One region of the Pseudomonas sp. SDT291_1_S447 genome, then DNA from elsewhere that is predicted to be linked to it. Evidence: predicted binding sites of a transcription regulator. Region 1 holds the regulator's gene; each other region holds the start of a gene.
What was found. The regulator FliA, encoded in region 1, starts transcription of late flagellar genes. The targets are predictions, from matches to a motif close to CTAAAGTTTNNNNNNNNNNNGCCGNTAA.
Positions count from the first base shown of each region.

Region 2: the regulator FliA is predicted to act here: its motif matches at 3,134-3,161, upstream of ACW9IR_RS09400 (methyl-accepting chemotaxis protein).
Region 3: the regulator FliA is predicted to act here: its motif matches at 2,118-2,145, upstream of ACW9IR_RS15965 (methyl-accepting chemotaxis protein).
Region 4: the regulator FliA is predicted to act here: its motif matches at 3,015-3,042, upstream of ACW9IR_RS07990 (methyl-accepting chemotaxis protein).

Region 1 covers NZ_JBSVXS010000136.1:6,002-11,132, forward strand. The annotation lists gene ACW9IR_RS25630 (protein phosphatase CheZ) at 55-843, opposite strand; gene ACW9IR_RS25635 (chemotaxis response regulator CheY) at 862-1,233, opposite strand; gene fliA (RNA polymerase sigma factor FliA) at 1,400-2,140, opposite strand; gene fleN (flagellar synthesis regulator FleN) at 2,137-2,967, opposite strand; gene flhF (flagellar biosynthesis protein FlhF) at 3,084-4,424, opposite strand; gene flhA (flagellar biosynthesis protein FlhA) at 4,436-5,131, opposite strand, start outside.
Region 2 covers NZ_JBSVXS010000019.1:38,565-43,695, forward strand. The annotation lists gene ACW9IR_RS09395 (asparagine synthase-related protein) at 1-853, opposite strand, end outside; gene ACW9IR_RS09400 (methyl-accepting chemotaxis protein) at 1,539-3,104, opposite strand; gene ACW9IR_RS09405 (CPBP family intramembrane glutamic endopeptidase) at 3,207-3,998, opposite strand; gene inhA (isonitrile hydratase) at 4,253-4,939, opposite strand; gene ACW9IR_RS09415 (GlxA family transcriptional regulator) at 5,029-5,131, shown strand, end outside.
Region 3 covers NZ_JBSVXS010000045.1:35,810-40,940, forward strand. The annotation lists gene ACW9IR_RS15960 (hypothetical protein) at 1-270, opposite strand, end outside; gene ACW9IR_RS15965 (methyl-accepting chemotaxis protein) at 381-2,003, opposite strand; gene ACW9IR_RS15970 (transporter) at 2,280-3,302, shown strand; gene ACW9IR_RS15975 (inorganic phosphate transporter) at 3,462-5,075, shown strand.
Region 4 covers NZ_JBSVXS010000015.1:50,284-55,414, reverse strand. The annotation lists gene ACW9IR_RS08000 (YqaA family protein) at 1-272, opposite strand, end outside; gene ACW9IR_RS07995 (DUF411 domain-containing protein) at 272-718, opposite strand; gene ACW9IR_RS07990 (methyl-accepting chemotaxis protein) at 958-2,949, opposite strand; gene ACW9IR_RS07985 (hypothetical protein) at 3,328-3,855, shown strand; gene ACW9IR_RS07980 (GNAT family N-acetyltransferase) at 3,920-4,855, opposite strand; gene ACW9IR_RS07975 (phenylacetate--CoA ligase family protein) at 4,833-5,131, opposite strand, start outside.

The sequences.
Region 1 (5,131 bases):
TAATGGGGTGCTCCTACAGGTCTAAAAACCCAAAAAACCTAAAATTCCAAAACTCTAGAACCCGAGGCTGGATAACAAATCGTCCACATCGTCCTGACCGGACACAACGTCTTCTCGTTTATCGGCATGAATCTGCGGACCTTCACCCTGCGAGAGATGTTTTTGTGGATCTTTTTCTGCAAGCATCGCGGCGCGGTCATGTTCGATGCCCGCAAAGCGGTCGACCTGACTGGCCATGAGCACGAGTTTGAGCAAATTGCTTTCGACTTCGGTGACCAGTTGGGTCACACGCTTGATCACCTGACCGGTCAGGTCCTGGTAATCCTGGGCCAGCAGGATGTCGTTGAGATTGCTCGACACCGCACGGTTGTCCGTGCTGCTGCGTGACAGAAAACCGTCGACCCGGCGCGCCAGTTCACGGAACTCTTCAGCCCCGACCTCGCGACGCATGAAGCGACCCCAATCGGCACTCAAGGTCTGCGCTTCATCAGCCAGACTGTTGACCACCGGCGTGGCGCTTTCCACCAGATCCATGGTGCGGTTGGCCGCGGCTTCCGTCAGCTTGACCACATAGCCCAGGCGTTCGGTGGCGTCGGTGATCTGCGACACTTCCTCGGCCTGCGGCATGTTCGGGTCGATCTGGAAGTTGACGATCGCACTGTGCAGTTCACGTGTGAGCTTGCCCACTTCCTGATACAGGCCACGGTCACGGGTCTGATTGAGCTCATGGATCAGTTGCACAGCGTCGCCGAACCTGCCTTTTTCAAGGCTCTCGACCAGTTCGACCGCGTGTTTTTTCAGGGTCGACTCGAAATCGCCCTGTGAAGATTCGTTATGCTCCATAGCTCCCCCGCGCGTTCATCAGCCGATGCGTTCGAAAATCTTCTCGATTTTGTCTTTCAACGCCTGAGCCGTGAAAGGTTTGACTACGTAGCCGTTTACACCGGCCTGAGCGGCCTCGATGATCTGCTCGCGCTTGGCTTCTGCAGTCACCATCAGCACTGGCAGGTGCTTGAGTTTTTCATCGGCACGCACGTGGCGCAGCAGGTCGATACCGGTCATGCCCGGCATGTTCCAGTCCGTTACCAGAAAGTCGATGCTGCCGCTGTTGAGCACTGGAATGGCAGTCACGCCATCGTCAGCCTCGACGGTGTTGGTGAACCCAAGATCACGCAGCAGGTTCTTGATGATCCGCCGCATCGTTGAGAAGTCATCAACGATGAGGATTTTCATGTCTTTGTTCAATTCGACCTCCAAGCAGTCTTAAACGCGCCCAGCACCTGGACGCGCCACTTCAATCAATCGGCGCAGCACTCAAAGACTGTCTGGAGCACAACAGAGCAAGACCGGTGCCGTTCATCACCGCACCAGCCTCGTTCGCAGTGTCCCCACACTGCCTTCAGCGCGCTCGCCACTCCCCCAAACGCCCCCGCAAACGGGCCGCGCACTGGCTGTGTAACTGGCTGACCCGCGATTCACTGACGCCAAGGACTTCACCGATCTCCTTGAGGTTCAGCTCTTCGTCGTAGTACAGCGCCAACACCAGTCGCTCACGCTCCGGCAAATTGGCAATCGCGTCCGCCAGCGCCGCCTGGAAGCGTTCATCTTCCAGATCGCGTGACGGCTCCATATGAGCACTCGCGCCATCCTCGTGCAGCCCTTCGTGTTCGCCGTCCTGCAACAGGTCGTCGAAACTGAACAGGCGACTGCCCAAGGTGTCATTCAAAATCCCGTAGTAATCGTCGAGACTCAATTGGAGTTCGGCCGCAACCTCGTGATCTTTAGCATCACGGCCGGTTTTAGCTTCAATTGAGCGAATTGCGTCGCTGACCATCCGGGTATTGCGGTGAACCGAGCGTGGCGCCCAGTCCCCTTTGCGCACTTCGTCGAGCATCGCGCCGCGGATTCGTATGCCCGCGTACGTTTCGAAACTGGCGCCTTTGCTGGCGTCATATTTGGTCGAGACTTCGAGCAGGCCGATCATCCCGGCCTGGATCAGGTCTTCGACCTGCACACTCGCCGGCAAGCGTGCCAGCAAGTGGTAGGCAATGCGCTTGACCAGTGGCGCGTAACGCTCGATCAACTCGTACTGCGCGTCACGTGCCGACTTCTTGTAGTAGTTCATACCGCTTGCTGTCATAGCACGGGCCCTGCCGTTTGCTGCACGAGGCGCTCGACGAAAAACTCAAGGTGGCCACGCGGGTTGGCGGGCAGCGGCCAGGTGTCGACCTTCTGCGCGATCGCCTTGAACGCCAGTGCGCACTTGGAACGCGGAAAGGCTTCGTACACCGCACGCTGCTTCTGCACCGCTTTACGCACGCTTTCGTCGTAAGGCACGGCGCCGACGTATTGTAGAGCGACGTCAAGGAAGCGATCCGTGACCTTGGTCAACTTGGCGAACAGGTTGCGCCCTTCCTGCGGGCTCTGCGCCATGTTGGCCAGCACGCGGAAGCGGTTCATGCCGTAATCGCGGTTGAGCAACTTGATCAGCGCGTAAGCGTCGGTGATCGAGGTTGGCTCGTCGCAGACCACCAGCAACACTTCCTGCGCGGCGCGAACAAAACTGACTACCGAGTCACCAATACCCGCAGCGGTGTCGATCACCAGTACGTCGAGATTGTCGCCGATGTCGCTGAACGCCTGAATCAGACCGGCGTGTTGCGCCGGGCTCAGGTGCACCATGCTTTGCGTGCCGGACGCGGCCGGGACGATGCGGATGCCACCGGGGCCTTGCAACAGCACGTCGCGCAACTCGCAACGGCCTTCGATGACGTCGGCCAGCGTGCGTTTAGGGGTCAGCCCCAACAATACGTCAACGTTCGCCAGACCGAGGTCGGCGTCCAGCAGCATGACCCGACGGCCAAGCTCTGCCAGCGCCAGCGACAAGTTCACTGACACGTTAGTCTTGCCGACGCCACCTTTGCCGCCGGTCACCGCGATCACCTGTACGGGATGCATGCTGCCCATGTTATTTCTTTACCTTGTCTTGCATAGACGGAGGCCACATTACTGGCTGCGCGTTCACAACCGGAACAATGCATGGCAGACCATCGATGTAGGTACAAAAACTGTTCATGAATACCTCAGCCTACCTGCTTGGTCGGGCTGTGATAGATATCAGCGAACATGTCAGCCATGGCTTCTTCGCTGGGTTCTTCCTGCATTTGCACGCTGACGGCGCGGCTGACCAGTTGATGACGGCGCGGCAGATGCAAATCATCCGGAATCCGTGGGCCATCGGTCAGGTACGCGACCGGCAATTCATGACTGATCGCCAGGCTCAACACTTCGCCAAGGCTGGCCGTTTCATCCAGTTTAGTCAGGATGCACCCGGCTAGCCCGCAACGCTTGTAACTGTGATAAGCGGCGGTTAGAACCTGTTTCTGGCTGGTGGTTGCCAAGACCAGATAATTTTTTGATCGAATGCCACGTCCGGCCAGACTTTCCAGCTGCATGCGCAGCGCCGGATCACTGGCTTGCAGGCCGGCAGTATCAATCAATACCACGCGTTTGCGCAGCAGTGGATCCAGCGCCTGCACCAGCGATTGGCCCGGATCGACGTGAGTCACCGGCACATTGAGAATGCGGCCCAGCGTCTTCAGTTGTTCCTGAGCGCCGATGCGGAAACTGTCCATGCTCACCAGCGCGACATTCTGCGCGCCGTATTTCAGCACATAACGCGCGGCAAGCTTGGCGAGTGTAGTGGTCTTGCCCATGCCGGCAGGGCCGACCATGGCGATGACACCGCCCTCTTCCAGCGGCTCGACTTCCGGCACGGCAATCATCCGCGCCAGGTGCGCGAGCAACATGCGCCAGGCCTGACGGGGTTCTTCGATATCAGTGATCATCGCCAGCAGATCGCGCGACAACGGGCCGGACAGACCGATACGTTGCAGACGGCGATACAGGTTGGCTTGCGCCGGGCGGCTGCCTTGCAGCTGATTCCAGGCCAGAGTGCCGAGCTGAACTTCCATCAGCTCGCGCAGGCTGTTCAATTCAAAACGCATCGAATCCAGTGCGCGCGGATCAACACCGCCGGAGGACTGTGCAGGCGCCGGGGCCGGACGCGCCGGGGCGGCGTAAGTCGGCTCGCTCAGCGGTTCAGCGGCAGTCAGCGGCAGGCCAGCGGTCAACGGCAGGCCGGCGAAGATCTGGCGGTTGCTATTGCCATCGGCTTCGCCACGCAGGCTCAACTCGGCCTGGGCAGTGACGATGCGCGATTGGGTCTTGCGCAGCTCGTCTTCGAGTTCCATGTTCGGAACCCGTGGCGCCAGCGCCGACAATTTGTAATCCAGTGCCGCCGTCAGCTCGACACCGCCGGCAATGCGGCGGTTGCCAATGATGGCGGCATCAGCGCCCAGCTCATCACGAACCAGCTTCATGGCCTGACGCATATCGGCGGCAAAGAAACGCTTAACTTGCATAAACCACTACCTCAGCCGTTGGGCCCTACTGTCGCAACGATGGTCACTTGCTTGTTGTCCGGTATTTCCTGGTAGGCCAGCACATGCAATCCAGGGACTGCGAGGCGGCCAAAGCGCGAGAGCATCGCGCGGATCGGGCCAGCGACCAAAAGGATCACCGGCTGACCTTGCATTTCCTGACGCTGCGCCGCTTCGATGAGCGAACGCTGCAGCTTCTCGGCCATGCTTGGCTCCAGCAGAACGCCCTCTTCCGAGCCTTGTCCTGCCTTCTGCAGACTATTGAGCAATATTTGTTCCAACCTTGGTTCCAAGGTGATCACAGGCAGCTCCGACTCAGTGCCTACAATGCTTTGGACGATGGCGCGCGATACGCCGACGCGCACAGCGGCGACCAACGCGGCGGTATCTTGACTCTTCGCGGCGTTGTTGGCGATGGCTTCGGCAATGCTGCGGATATCGCGCACCGGCACATGCTCGGCGAGCAACGCTTGCAGCACTTTGAGCAACTGCGACAAGGTGACCACGCCCGGCACCAACTCTTCAGCCAGTTTCGGCGAGCTTTTGGCCAGCAATTGCATGAGTTGCTGCACTTCTTCGTGGCCGATCAGCTCACTGGAGTGCTTGTACAGAATCTGGTTCAAGTGCGTGGCGACCACGGTGCTGGCGTCGACCACGGTGTAACCGAGCGATTGTGCCTGGGCCCGCTG
Region 2 (5,131 bases), on a different contig from region 1:
TCGTTGCAGCTATATTAAATCCCTTGAAAAATCTCTTTTCTCTAATTAAATGTTGGAATGCAGCGGAGGGTACGGGGTCTAAGAATAAGTGATCGCCTCCATGTCCATCCAATACAATGAATTCGTGTCCTAGTTGGGAGAAGATAAAGTCTCTTTCTTTTTTGAATACCTGCTCAGAGGCCATGCTGGAGTTTATACATAAATGATCAGTCGGATTCACTTCCTGAAAGAAGTCTTCTGGTTCGAGCTTGAACAGTATGTGGTTTACGTCAAGTGTATTGCATAAAGTGGTGGCTGTGTTTCTATCATTATTTGCACTGCATTTTTCGTCGAACCAAGTGATGGCGGTAACGTGATCTTTTCCAGCGACTTCAATCGCTGCAAGTAGTAAGCACGTTGAATCGACACCTCCCGAGAAACGCACTACAAGCTCTCCATGTTTGTTTTTATTATGTTCTTCGGCGATGTAATCAATTATCAATTCAAAAGGGTCTTGATTTGCGAATGAATATTGGCCTTGAAGGTGGGTGAGGTTGGTCTCAATAGTGCTGGTCTTTAGTTTGGTATCGAACGTGTATGTGTGTGAGGGCGGGAGCAATATGACCCCCTCCCAATAAGTGGACGTTGAGGCAGGTTCGTCTTGGGTGAGTTGGCGAATTATTTGATACCTGTCCGGTTCTTTTTTGAATATGGGGTGCTCGAATTTATCACTCATAATGCTGCCGATATTGCTGTTGATTACTATCAACTTGCAGGATGATAAAGGATTTACGTGCACTATTTTTTCTGCGGTGGGTTTTTGTTGTGTTGAATTAGGGTTGTGTGTTTGATAGCGCTTTCCTTTGTTGTTCATGGCCACTCCTTGGCTTTATGTGAGCTGGACCGATTATTGAGCGCCCTATAGGGGGCGCTCAATAATGACGTTTAGGAATTACCTCGGGCTTGGAATTCTAGGGCCGCCGCAATCTGGCCGAAAAATGAAGTATTTGCCTTCCAAGACGCAGCCTCCACCATAGCCATTTATCGTTGGGGTCGCTTTGAATATCAAAGGGCGGCTTGTTTTATCGTGAGTGACGTATTTGTTTCTTTTGAACATGATCCAATCCTCTTTTTTAAGTTTAATGCCTGAATAAGTTGTGGGAGATTGTTGAGATTTGCGTATTGAGTAACGGGGCGGATTAAAAAACGTTCTATAGAACAGGCATTCCTCTGAGGAAGCCTTTTCTCCAAATCGTTTCGCGTTTTTTTGTAACAAGGTCACGATAGAGTCCGTGCGCCAAGCGTACAAGCCAGCGGATTCTGTCGTTGATGTAGGCAATGGCGAGAGGGTCTGTAGGCTTAAGGTGGTGCAGCAATGTGTGCTTTAAACGCATCTTGGGTTGGTCTTAAACGCCTTCCGCGAAGTGACGTGATCGTCGAGGTTCCTGCATGGCCAGCGCTTGTTGCGAAAGCGGCCTGCCCAACAACGTCCATTTCATACAGGCAACAAAAAACCCGGAAGCTCTCGCCATCCGGGTTTTTTGTTATCGCCAGTTCAATCAGCGGTTAAACCGCTCCACCAACGAGTACTGCGTATTCGCCGTTTTGGTCAGTTCTTCACTCAACAACGCCGAGTTATGCGCCTGCTCCGACGTCTGATCGGCCAGCTCCGAAATATTGCTGATGTTGCGGCTGATCTCCTCAGCCACCGCACTTTGCTCTTCCGTCGCCGCAGCAATCTGTGTGGTCATGTCGGTGATGTTGGCCACCGCTTCACTGATCCCGACCAACGCCTGATCCGCTTCCAGCACCCGCGCCACACCTTCTTCGGCCTGGCGATGCCCGGCTTCCATGGTTTGCACGGCACTTGAAGCTGTCTGCTGCAACTTGGCGATCAGGGCGTGAATCTGCCCGGTCGATTCGCTGGTGCGCTGCGCCAGTTGACGCACTTCGTCAGCCACCACCGCAAAACCACGGCCCATCTCACCGGCACGCGCTGCTTCAATCGCAGCGTTCAGGGCGAGCAGGTTGGTCTGGTCGGCGATGCCTTTGATCACGTCGACCACGCCGCCGATTTCGTCGCTGTCCTTGGCCAGTTGGGTCACGGTCAGACCGGTTTCCCCAACCACCACGGACAAACGCTGAATGGCTTCGCGGGTTTCCCCGGCGATGTCACGACCGCGACCGGTCAGGCGATTGGCTTCCTGAGTGGCGTCAGCAGTGCGCTGTACGTGGCTGGCGACTTCCTGAGTGGTCGCGGCCATCTGGTTGACGGCGGTGGCGACCTGTTCGGTTTCCACGCGCTGACGTTCCAGGCCGGTGGAGCTGTTGTGCGCCAGGGCGTCGGACTGCTTGGCCTGATCGGTCAGGTGCTCGGCGGTGTCCTGCAGGCGGGTCAGGCAGGTTTTCAGGCGTGCTTCCTGGCTGAGAATCGACATTTCCAGACGCGCCTGGGCGCCACGGCTGTCGGTGTACATCTGCGCGATCAGCGGGTCGGAGGTGGTCTGCTCGGCCAGACGCAGCAGGCGCTTGAGCCCGCGTTGCTGCCATTGCAGGCCCATCAGGCCCAGTGGCACCGACAGACCGGCGGCGAGGGCGAAGCCCCACTGCGAGTTCAGGGTCGCGCCGATCACGAAGCTCAGTTGGCTGACCAGAATGAACGGCAGCCAGTCTTGCAGCACCGGCAGCCATTTGTCGCTGGAAGGGATCGCCGACTTGCCTTGGTTGATGCGTTGGTAGAGCGCTTCGGCACGGCGGATCTGCTCGGCGGTGGGTTTGATCCGCACCGACTCGTAACCGACCACCTGATTGCCGTCGAACACCGGTGTTACGTAGGCGTTAACCCAGTAATGGTCACCGGTCTTGCAGCGATTCTTGACAATGCCCATCCATGGCAAGCCTTGTTTCAATGTGCCCCACATGTGCGAAAACACCGCAGCCGGGACGTCGGGGTGACGGACCAGGTTGTGCGGCGCACGGATCAGCTCTTCACGCGAAAACCCGCTGATCTCGACGAAAGCGTCGTTGCAGTAGGTGATCACGCCCTTGGCATCAGTTGTGGAGATCAACCGCTGCTGAGCCGGGAAAGTCCGTTCGCGTTGTGTAATGGGCTGGTTGTTACGCATGGTTTTTCAATCCGCAAGGCTTTGAAAGGTTGTCGGCGGTGACAGCTGATTATTGAAATTTTTTTTCAATAATCAGCACAGCGTCGCAAAACGGCGCTTGCTTCAGCCGGCGAGCATCGGATAAGTGAACAAGCCGAAATGCAGCAGGTTCAGGCCGAAATGCGTCGCGATCGCCGCGCCGAGTCCGCCAAAACGGTAGGCCAGACCATAGCCGACACCCGCCAGGCCTGCCAGCAACACCCAGGTCCAGCCTGCGCCGACATGCACCAGACCAAACAGCAGCGAGGCCAGCAGCAGGGCGAGATTTTCACCGTAAGGCAGATGTTTGAAACGCTGGCTGAGGCCGCCCTGTATATAGCCGCGAAACAGCGCTTCTTCGACCAAGGTCACCAGCAGTAGGTTGTTCAGCACCCACAACCATGCCTGATCCGGCCATTTAGGCGCCCAAGCGATCACGCCCAGCAACAGTGCGCCGCCGAGAGCCAGAATCGCACTGAGAGTCAGAGCGAGGGCGGTGGCGTACACGCTCAGACGCAATGAACGGCGCCCGACAATCCACGGGCAGACCAGTAGCAGCCAGAAGCCAATCAACGGTTTATCGAGATTCAGGTACATCGAGAACGGCACGGCATTGTCGGTGAAGCGCTGCGGATCGATGGCGCGCCCGTTGGCAAACCCCGGCAACCAGTGCAACGCCAGCGCCAAGGCCAGCACGATGAACAGGCCATGACCGAGAAACCGCGCAACCGGCACCTGTTGTTGGCGCACGGCAAAACCTGCGAACACCAGTAATCCAACGGAAATCAAAGCGAGCCAACCGAGCTGACCGAAGCTCAGCGCCCATCCGTAACCGAGGCTGAGAAGCGCCAGATAGAGCCATGGCAAAGCCTTCATCGAAAGTCCCTGTGCAGAATGTGTGGAGGGGCTTTCTACACGGGTGGGGGCGTGGGGACAAGTGAAGGTGTGGCGGTAAAGCGGGACAACTCCGATACCGTTGGCCAAACATAAATCCCAATGTGGGAGCGAGCTTGCTCGCGAAAGCGGTTTGACAGGCAATAGTTGTTTCGACTGATACACCGCATTCGCGAGCAAGCTCGCTCCCACAGGGGATTAGTATTCCAGCAAGGGTTTTTGTGGATGGCTGGGAATCAGCGCAGGTTAAGTTTCGCCGCCGCACGCTCGGTGATTTCCGTGCGCAGCTTCAGCGATGGCGCTGCACGCAAACGTGCCTCATCGACAATCGCACCCGGCGCAGTCTCCGGGCTGCCCGCGTTGAACGGCGGTGCCGGAGCGTATTCCAATTGCAACTGAATCAGTTGCGCCGCGTCGGCACCCACCAACTCTTCAGCCAATACCAAGGCAAAATCAATCCCCGCCGTAATCCCGCCACCGGTAAACAGATTGCCGTCACGCACCACCCGATCCTTCACCGCGATCGCCCCCAGCGTCGGCAGCAGATCGTGATACGCCCAATGCGTGGTCGCCCGTTTGCCTTGCAGCAAACCCGCTGCGCCAAGGACCAGCGAGCCGGTGCAGACCGAGGTCACATACTTCGCTTGAAGAGCCTGGCGTTTGATGAAGTCCAGCGTCTGCGCGTCTTCCATCAACGGCCCGACACCGCCGCCACCGGGAATGCAGATCACATCCAGACACGGGCAGTCCTCGAACGTGGTGGTCGGTTTCAGCAACAGACCGGCGCTGGCGGTGACCGGCATCAGATCCTTCCAGATCAGATGCACCTGCACGCCCGGCAACGAGGCGAGCACGTCATAAGGCCCGGTCAGGTCGAGTTGCTGAACCTGCGGAAACAACAGAAAACCGATCTGCAACGTCATCGTGCTTACTCCATTAAAAGGGGTGGACGGCTTCACTGTAGGCGCGTAGGTTCTGGCGCATACGCCAATCACCCCACGAATTACGCCAAATGCCCAAAGCCATCCACGTACTCGCGTTCGCCAATATGCAGATTCTCGACGTCACCGGGCCGTTGCAGGTGTTTGCTTCGGCCAATGACCTCTGTCGTCAAC
Region 3 (5,131 bases), on a different contig from region 1:
CAACGCTTGCTGTTCTTCCTGCAATTGCTTCTGCAGTTCGGCAATCTGCTTGCGCAGTTCTTTCACCGAATCCGATTCTTCGCTGCTGCTGGAACTGCTGTCACCCGCCGGCGCCGCCCCACCACCGGCGGCGACCTTACCGGTATCGGGCGTAGCGCCCGTGCTGGCGGTTGCTGAAGTAGACGTGTCGTCACCAACGTCACTGATTGACGTTTTGCTGGTCGGTGTCGTGACGGTCTGATTGATCGAAACAGTAGTGATGCTGACCATGAAAAGGCTCCAATGCCGGTTATAGATAACCGGTCATCGACACTGGCCGCATCAATTTGAGATCGACTGTGTACCGACTCGGTATCCGAATCGGTACACAGTCAATGGCCTCAGGCGCTCAGACGCGCGGTGACTTCATTCAGTTGCCCGGACAGACCATGCAGGTTCTGGCTGGCGCTTTCGGTGCGCTGCACATTGTCGAGGTTGGTGCTGGCGATCGAAGTGATTTCGGTGAGATTGCGCGAGATGTCTTCGGCCACCGAGGTCTGCTCTTCAGCAGCGGTAGCGATCTGACGGTTCATGTCGCGGATCGCTTCCACGGCGTGGGTGATGCGCTCCAGCATCGCACCGGCCTGGGTCACCTGCTCAACGCTTTCGTCACTGCGCGTCTGGCCGCTGTCGATGGCTTGCGCCGCGTCCACCGCACCGGTTTGCACGCTCTGAATGATCTGGTTGATCTCGATGATCGACTCGGCGGTGCGCTGTGCGAGGTTGCGCACTTCATCGGCAACCACAGCAAAACCACGCCCGGCCTCACCGGCGCGCGCCGCTTCGATCGCAGCGTTGAGCGCCAGCAGGTTGGTCTGTTCGGCGATGCCACGAATCACTTCCAGCACTTTGCCGATACGACCGCTGTCGGCTTCCAGACGACGGATCACCGTAGCGGTGTTGGCGATTTCGCCGCGCATCTGGGTGATCGAGTGGATGGTGCTCTGCATGACCTTTTCACCCTGTTGGGCAGACTGGTCAGCATCGTCGGCAGCACGCGCAGCATCAGCGGCGTGGCGGGCCACTTCCTGCGCAGTGGCGGACATTTCGTTCATCGCCGTGGCCACTTGATCGGTGCGATTGAACTGCTCGTTGGTGCCGCCGGCCATGATCGTGGCGATCGCGTTCAACTCACCGCTGGCGCTGTCCAGATCCGACGCGCTGCGTTGCAAACGGGTGAAGGTGTCGGCGAGGAAATCACGCAGGGTGTTGGCCGCAGCGGCGAGATTGCCCAGCTCGTCCTGGCGGTCACTGACCACACGTTCGGCCAGTTTGCCTCGGCTCAATTGGGTGACGTAATCGATGAGTTTGCGGATCGGCTCGACCAGGTTGCGGTTGACCAGCCACAGGCTCAACAAACCGATCAGCAGACCCGACGCGAGCATCACCAGCAGCCCCAGCCACACGGTGCGATCAGCCTCGGCACTGATCAGCGCCGACTGCGCGGTGCCTTGCTTGCGCAACTCGGCGACCAGTTCGCTCATCTGATCACTGGCGGCACGGTCAACGCCTTTGACCGCCGCGTCACCCACCGTCGGATCACCACCGGCGGCCACGTAGGCATCACGTCCCTTCTGATACGCAGAACCCAACTGACGATGCTCATCACGCAAACGTTCGATGCGGTTTTTCAGACTCGGCTCGATGCCTTTCTGCCCGGCCAGTTCTCCGAGGATCTTCTGCACATCGCGCTGGCGATCTTCGAACTGACCCCAATACTTGGCCAGATCCGCCGGTTGTTTGCCACGCAACAACACGTTTTTCCATTCCTGCACCTGCACCTTGAATTGCAGGTTGGCTTCGTCGATCAGTTGCGAGGTGTGCAGGGGACCGGCGATCAATTGGCTGTAGCTTTGCACGCCGTTGGACAGGAAATGAAAACAGGCCAGCGCAATCAACAGCACCGCCAGCAGGCTGCCGCTCAGCAAGGCGAGAATTTGCGCTCTCAGGGATTTTTGCAGCATCGCAAGATACTCAAGACAGGGATGAGGCACGCCCGGTAAGGCGTGAAATTTTGCCGGACATCCATGTCGGCGAGCCTTGGCTCATGGCCAAGCGCGCGCAACGTAACCCAAGCGTGATCGGCGCACCAGAGCGCTTCTTGAAGAAAATCCGACCGTCGGTAAGTCGCTGATTTGACGTCACTTTGCTGTCACAAAAACGTCATGTGACATTGCGATGATGCGGCTCAGGTGAATCTGTAAAACCCGCCCCGGATGCCCTCCTCGCAGCGAGCCGTCATGAACCACAGCCTCGACATCAGTCATCGCGATCCTGATCTGTTTGGCCTGCTCTACGGCTTTCGTTTCCTGCCCGGCGAACGTGGCCGCGAAGTCGATTCGGCGACGGCATTGCGCTGTTTGCAGGACGACAGCGACAGCGGTGAATTCCTTTGGCTGCACCTCAATCTGGCGCATGCGGCGTGCGAGCGCTGGATGAAAAGTCATCTGCAATTGCCCGAAGAGTTTTTCGAGGCGCTGCACGAAGGCTCGCGTTCGACACGTATCGAGCATGTCGACTCGGCGTTGCTGGCGGTGGTTAACGATGTGGTGTTCAACCTCAGCAGCATGGTCTCTTCGGACGTGTCGACACTGTGGGTCTGTGTGCGCAGCAAACTGATCGTCAGTGCACGTCTGCAACCGCTGCACTCGGTGGACAAATTGCGCTCGTCTGTGAAGGCTGGCGAACGCTTTCGTTCGCCCTCGGAATTGCTCGTGCACCTGCTGCGCGATCAAGGTGAAGTGCTGACGCAGATCGTGCGCAAGACCAGCATGAGCGTCGACCAGGTCGAGGACGAATTGCTTTCCTCGCGGCTGTCGACCAATCGCGCCGAACTCGGTGCCAACCGGCGGGTGCTGGTGCGTCTGCAACGGCTGTTGGCACTGGAACCGGGTTCGTTATTGCGTCTGCTCAACCGGCCGCCGCCCTGGTTGCAGAAGGAGGACGTCAAGGAGCTGCGCAAATCCACCGAGGAGTTTGCGCTGATCATCAACGACCTCACCGCCCTCGGCGAGCGGATCAAACTGTTGCAGGAAGAGATCGCCGCCAACCTCAACGAACAAAGCAACCGCACGCTGTTTACTCTGACGGTGGTGACTGTGCTCGCGTTGCCGATCAACATCATTGCCGGTTTTTTCGGAATGAATGTGGGTGGCGTGCCGTTGTCGCAGGATCCGGAAGGGTTCTGGATATTGGTCGCGCTGGTGGCGACGTTTACCGTGATTGCCGGGCGTTGGGCGTTTCGTAAAAGAGGCGATTACTGACCACAAAACGCATTGCCACCGCGCTCCCACAGGGATCTTCTTCAGTCTTCGGATCAGCGGTGGAGCTAAAACCCCAAACACTGACCTGACGCAGTCTCTCTGTAACATTCTGCAACGATCATGGGCGACATTCCTTCCCTCGCTCAGGATTGTCCGCTCATGGCTACTCCCTCCCTGACCGCCAGCCCCGCGTCCGCCGCCAGCGGCAGGCCTGCCCTCGACAAGAAAACCGGCCCATTCACCTACGTGATCTTTTTCGCCGTGCTGGCGATGGGGATGCTGTTCACCGCCTACAGCCTGATGCACGACATGCACGAACTCGGCACGGTGGTCACCACGTGGACGCCGTTTCTGCTGCTCGGTGTGGCGCTGTTGATTGCGCTGGGCTTTGAGTTCGTCAACGGTTTCCACGACACCGCCAACGCCGTCGCAACGGTGATCTACACCCACTCGCTGCCACCCAATGTCGCGGTGGTCTGGTCGGGGTTCTTCAACTTTCTCGGCGTGCTGCTTTCGAGCGGCGCGGTGGCGTTCGGCATCATCGCTTTGCTGCCGGTGGAGTTGATTCTGCAGGTCGGTTCCTCCGCCGGTTTCTCGATGATTTTCGCCCTGCTGATCGCGGCGATCCTGTGGAACCTCGGCACCTGGTGGCTGGGTTTGCCGGCGTCGTCTTCGCATACGCTGATCGGTTCGATCATCGGTGTCGGTGTGGCCAATGCCTTGATGCATGGCCGCGACGGCACCAGCGGCGTCGATTGGGCGCAAGCGACCAAAATCGGTTACGCCTTGCTGCTCTCGCCGCTGGTAGGTTTCGGTTGCGCGGCGCTGTTGCTGCTGGCGCTGCGTGCGTTCGTGAAGAATCGTTCGCTGTATAAAGCGCCGGAAGGCAACACCCCACCGCCGTGGTGGATTCGCGGTCTGCTGATTCTGACCTGCACCGGCGTGTCATTCGCTCACGGCTCCAACGACGGCCAGAAAGGCATGGGCCTGATCATGCTGATTCTGGTCGGCACACTGCCGATGGCCTACGCCTTGAACCGCACCATGCCGGAAGAGCAATCGCTGCAGTTCGCCGCCGTGGCACAAGTCACCCAGCAAGCACTGGTGAAAAGTGCACCGCTGCCGACGCCCGCCGATCCGCGTGCGGTGCTCTCCGATTACGTGCGCAGCAAGGACGCCACGCCGCAACTGATCCCCGCCCTCGCCGCTCTCACCGGGCACATCGGTGAAGAAGTCAAAGGCTACGGTTCGCTGGCAAAAGTCCCGGCTGAAGCCATGGGCAACGTGCGTAACGACATGTACCTGGCCAGCGAAAGCATTCGCCTGATGGACAAAAACAAGGTCGGCAATTTCGACGCCGACACCAGCGGCAAACTGCAACTGTTCAAGCAACAGATCGACAACGCCACGCGGTTTATTCCGCTGTGGGTGAAGATCGCCGTGGCCATCGCACTGGGGCTGGGCACCATGGTTGGCTGGAAGCGCATTGTGGTGACGGTCGGCGAGAAGATCGGCAAGACCCACCTGACCTATGCGCAAGGTGCCTCGGCGGAAACCGTGGCGATGTTGACCATTGGCGCGGCGGACATGTTTGGTTTGCCGGTGTCGACCACGCATGTGCTGTCTTCGGGCGTGGCCGGAACCATGGTCGCAAATGGTGGTGGGTTGCAGATGAAGACCATCCGCAATTTGCTGATGGCGTGGGTGCTGACACTGCCCGCCGCCATTCTGCTATCGGGCAGCCTCTACTGGCTGTTCACCCAGATCTTCTGACCGAAGAAAGTCCCCTGTAGGAGTGAGCCTGCTCGCGATAGCGGTGTATCAGTCAA
Region 4 (5,131 bases), on a different contig from region 1:
TGCCCGTAGCGCTCATAGTGTTTGCGCGCCCTGGCCATATGAGCGGGACTGACCGGAAACCAGCGTCGATCCTGAAAGCGCTCGATGCCACGGCCCAGCCACCAGTTGACCAGCGAGCCGAGAACGTTGCCCAACGTCGCCACCGCGAGCAGGCCCCAGAGCCAGTAGCGCTCGCTGACGATCAAACCGACCAGCACTGCCTCGGACTGCAGCGGCAACAGGGTCGCTGCACCGAACGCGGCAAAGAACAGCCCGAAGTAAGCGGCGCCGATCAATGGGCCGGGTAATCCGCCACGACGACGTCAGCGCCATCCTTCTTCAGGCCGATGACCTGATAGGCATCGCTCATGCCGTCCATTTCCATGCCCGGCGAGCCCATCGGCATACCCGGTGCGGCGACGCCGAGCAGATCGTCACGCTTGCTCAGGGCCAATACCTGCTCCGCCGGCACGTGGCCTTCGACGAATTTGCCGTTGATGATTGCGGTGTGGCACGAGGCCAGACGCGGAGGAACGCCATGTTGTTGCTTGAAGCTGCTCATGTCGCTTTCGACGTGATCTTCGACTTTGAAGCCGTTGGCTTCGAGGTGGCTGATCCATTTTTTGCAGCAGCCGCAATTGGCGTCACGATGGACTTCGATCGGGATCAGATCGGCGGCCTGGGCCAGGGAGGAGATGAACAGGGCGCTCAAGGCGACCAGACGCAGGTGGGTTCGCATAACGGATTCTCGGCTCGGCTGACGATCAGAAAAGAACGCATTTTGACCGGTTTTTCCCGCCTGGCATCAACGCAATGTTTCCAGTTGTTGCAAAACGCAGCACCAACCTGTGGAAGCGAGCCTGCTCGCGAATGCGGTAGCTCAAACACTGAAGCGGGGACTGAAAGATTGCTTTCGCGAGCAGGCCCGCTCCCACAAGGGTTATCTGTTGGGCAGAAAACCCTTGTGGGAAGCAGAGATCAACGGACTTTAAAACGCCCCATGATCGCGCTCACCCGGCTATTGGCCTCAAGCAGTTGGTGGGTGTTGAGCTCGCTGGCTTTGCCGCTCTGCACCAGTTCATCCACCATGTGGCGGATCTGCACCATGCTGCGGTTGATCTCTTCGGTCACGGCGCTTTGTTGCTCGGCGGCGGTGGCGATCTGCGTGCTGAGGCTGTTGATATGGCTGACCGAACCGGCCATTTCATCCAGACCCGAGTTGACCCGTGCGGTGGCATCGGCGGCCGACTGGCAGCTAGCCTGGGTGTTTTCCATGGCGCTGACCGACGAGCTCACGCCCTGCGTCAGGCGGGTCAACATTTCGTTGATTTCGGACGTACTGGCCTGGGTCCGGGCGGCGAGGGCGCGGACTTCGTCGGCCACCACGGCAAACCCTCGACCTTGTTCACCGGCACGAGCCGCTTCGATGGCCGCGTTGAGGGCCAGCAGGTTGGTCTGGCCGGCAATCGCGCCGATCACCCCGAGGATCTCGGTGATGCGCTGCGCATCCTGTTGCATGTTTTCAACTTTATGTGTGGCGCTGGCCACTTCGTCGATCAGCGCCACCACACTGCTGGTCGCCTCGCCCACGACCACCCGTGAACGGTCGGCGTTCTCGTTGGCGCGCTGTGTAAACGCAGCGGTCTCGGCGGCGTTTTGCGCGACGCTCTCGGCGGTTGAACTCATTTCGGTAATTGCCGTAACGGTCTGATCCGTTTCCGAGGCGTGACGCAGCAGGATCTGGCTGGTGTGGGCCGAGGTGCGTTGCAGGTTGTCGAGGCTCGACGCCATCGCCCCCGTGGCCTGGGTGACTTCGCCGATCATGTTTTGCAGGTAGGCGATGAAGGTATTGACCGAGTGTCCGATCGCGCCGAGTTCGTCCTCGGCGCGGATGGTGATGCGTCGGGTCAGATCGGCATCGCCGCTGGACAGCAAATCAATGTTGGCTTTCAACGCTTTCATGCGCTGCACCAACTGACGGATCGCATACACCTGCAGCAGCACCAACAAAATCACCATCGGAATCTGCAACAGGCTCAAGGTGCTGAGGACGTCATCACGCTGCGCCGTGAGCATTTTCGTCGGCAGGGCGGTGGCGAGGAACCAAGGCGTACCTTCAATCGGGCGCATGAAGAAGGTGCTGGCTTCACCGTTGTTGTCGAACTCGATGCGCTGCGCCTGATCACGGTTCTGCAGGCCGTTTTTTACCTGGCTGGCGAACGTCGACGTGCCGGCCAGTTCGCTGATGTTCTTCAGCACGATCGGGCCACTGATGCGCGAGCTGTTACTGATGATCTTGCCGTCAGCCTCGACGATGAGCATTTCGGCGTTGAGGTCTTTTTCCTTGCGAGCCACCAGGTCGTTGAAGAAGCCTAGCGTCACGTCAATGGTCGATACGCCCCAGGCGTTACCGTTTTTCTGGATCGCCATGGCGCAGTTGGTGCGCGGTTCGGCGCTGGCGTCGTCCTTGTAAGCCGCTGCCCATGCGCACTGACCGCGTGGCGTGGCCATGCCACCCTTGTACCAGCTCTGGTCGTAATAGTTGGGCGCCGCGTCGCTGTTCCAGAATGTGTTCACCGCCAGTTTGCCCGACGCGTCGCGGTGCCAGAACGTACTGAATTTGTTACGCCCGGCCTCACGCTGCCCCGGCAGCGGCCAGATCCCGCCGCCGAATACTTTCAGCTCGCCGTACTGATCCACCAGCCCCGGCAACACCGAGTCGATGGCTGCGCTGTCGAGTAACGGGATGGTCTGGGTGATGCTGCGCTGTTGCGCCTGCACTTTGTTCAACTCGCCCTGAATCTGCTCGGCCACTTCGGCGATGCGGTTGAGGACTACCTGTTCTTCGGTATGGCGCAGTTTCGGGGCGACCAGTTGGCTGATGCCGACCACGGTCAGTACCGACAGCAACAGGATGAACAGAACCAGAAACAGCGTGTAACGAGCCTGAATAGTGCGGAATGCGGGCATGGAAACCGGTCCTTGAGCTGCGATTCTTATTAGGGGCGGGGTAAAACAGTGCGGGTGTCCCTAACGTATCGTCGCTACATCGGGAAGCTTGAGGTACAGGCGTACTAAAAAGGCGCGCGCTGACGACTGGTCAGTATCGGCGTTGATACATGAAGCTGACTCACGCGTCTGTCAGCGCGCAAAATCTTTTCGAAACCGTGTAACGGGCGCCTCGCGAGCCAGCATCCATGGGCATTGCTGGTTTGTATCGAGAATGTACGAGAATTGTAAAAAAATGCATGAAAAGGTTTGGTGCCATTACGTGGCCGGTAGATACTCCCCGGCATCCGAATGGTTCAACGAAGGACATTTCATGTTTATTTCACAGGGAGTTTTCTCATGACAATCGGCATTGTCGGCGGTTGGGAGAGCAAGGCTGGCGTGATGGTGCGCAATACCGGCGCGAAGAAACAGGTGTCTCAAAGTGTCAAGGTGCAGCAGATGCTCACCATGGTCGGTAACGATCCAAATGCCTTGAATGTCGCCGAAATGGACAAGCAAGGCCTGCGCAAGAATATCAAGGGCTTCGATCCGACTAACGTCTCGGTCAAGCAAATGGGCAACCTCAGCGCCATGCTGCGCAGCCGAGGGCTGATCTCCGAGATCACCTCTTTCACGCTGATGAATGCCGGCGACAAGTTCGACCGTTTCGGCGTGACCAAAGACATTGATGCCAAATTCAACGCCCTGGAGTATTTCGCGACTCAACTCGATGCGATCCAGAATAATGGTCTCAATGGCAACGCGTACGGCAAGAACCTGATCCCTGAATTCAAAAAAGCGATCTACGTTCTGCAAAACCTCAAGACTTATGGTGAAGGCAACGCGCCGCTTCCCCCTAAAGACGGCATCAAAGCCAAGGCTTGAGGCTACAGAAAATGACCCGCTCATATTGCGCGGGTCATTTCGCAAGACCCACGATGCGTTCAAGTCACCGCGGCGTTTCGCTCAGGTGCAGGGCGAGTTGCTGCTGAGCCTGATCATGTAACTGCTGCATGTGCGGGCATTGCAGTGTCAACCCGCGCAGCCGGTAACCTCGGTGAAACAGTGCCAGCCATCCCTCTTCCTTGCCTTCGGCGGGTGCCAGCCCGGTAAAGACAAATCCGACAGCTGCGAGCCTGCTCAGGTCCCAGGCAAATTGCTGTGACAGTCTGAGCCGGATCGAAATCAGCCAGTGCCGGGGCAATTGGCGTATCTGTTCAAGCAGGGCGGGCCGCAGATGCTTGAGGTACATGTCATAACGATTAGCGTGTTGTTCCAGACGAATCGCTGCACCATGCCAGCGACTGGTTCGTTCCTGCGTACCGAAAGCCCGACATAAATGCTGCATGAAGTCCCGGCAACTGTCTGGCCAGGTCTGTCGGGGCAGCGGGCGGCGATAGCCGTCAATCATGCGGCAACCCACAACGATCGACTCTGGCGCCGGGCTGCCGAATGGCGATGGGACGTAATCGGGCAGCAATCCGGTGTTTTGAAAACCGAGGTTGATGGCCATCCGCTGCGTATACGGATGATGAGTCACTTGCTTGATCGATACGTTGTGACAGCCCAGCGCCTGTGCGTGAGTCAGCAGTTGCTGGCCCAGGCGGGTGGCAATGTTTTGTCCCCGGGTATCAGGGTGAACCACGCTCAGGGCCAGTTCCGCGATAGGTGAGTGGGTGTCGCGAAACAGTGTGGCGTGCCCGCAGATCTGTTCGCCGGTCACCGCGACCAGCGAGTGCCAGCGTTTGTCGGCGTGGTTCTGGCTGATCATGTGCGGCAGGTAGACATGGGGTTGCACGTAATGGTCGCCATACACCTGACGGAACAGCACACTGACGGCCTCGGCATCGCTGTCGCGATAGTTACGCAGAATCAACGGTTCCATCCGGCACCTCCTTGTTCCTCGTTCCATAGCAGCGCAGATCGAGCACGCGCAGGCATTTGCCCGAGCGGGGGTGGCGCGGCAGATCCTCAAGCGAGCAGCACTCGATGTGCAGGACCAACAGATGATCGGTCTGCAGTTGCGCGATCAACGGGTAATGCGCGATCAACTCGGTTCTCAGCTGCCGATCGACTTCGGTCGTGGCAGGAGATTGCGCGGTCGCCACCCATCTCAGCTTCAGCACATCCCTGTGCCCGGACTGTTCAATGACCAGTTGCC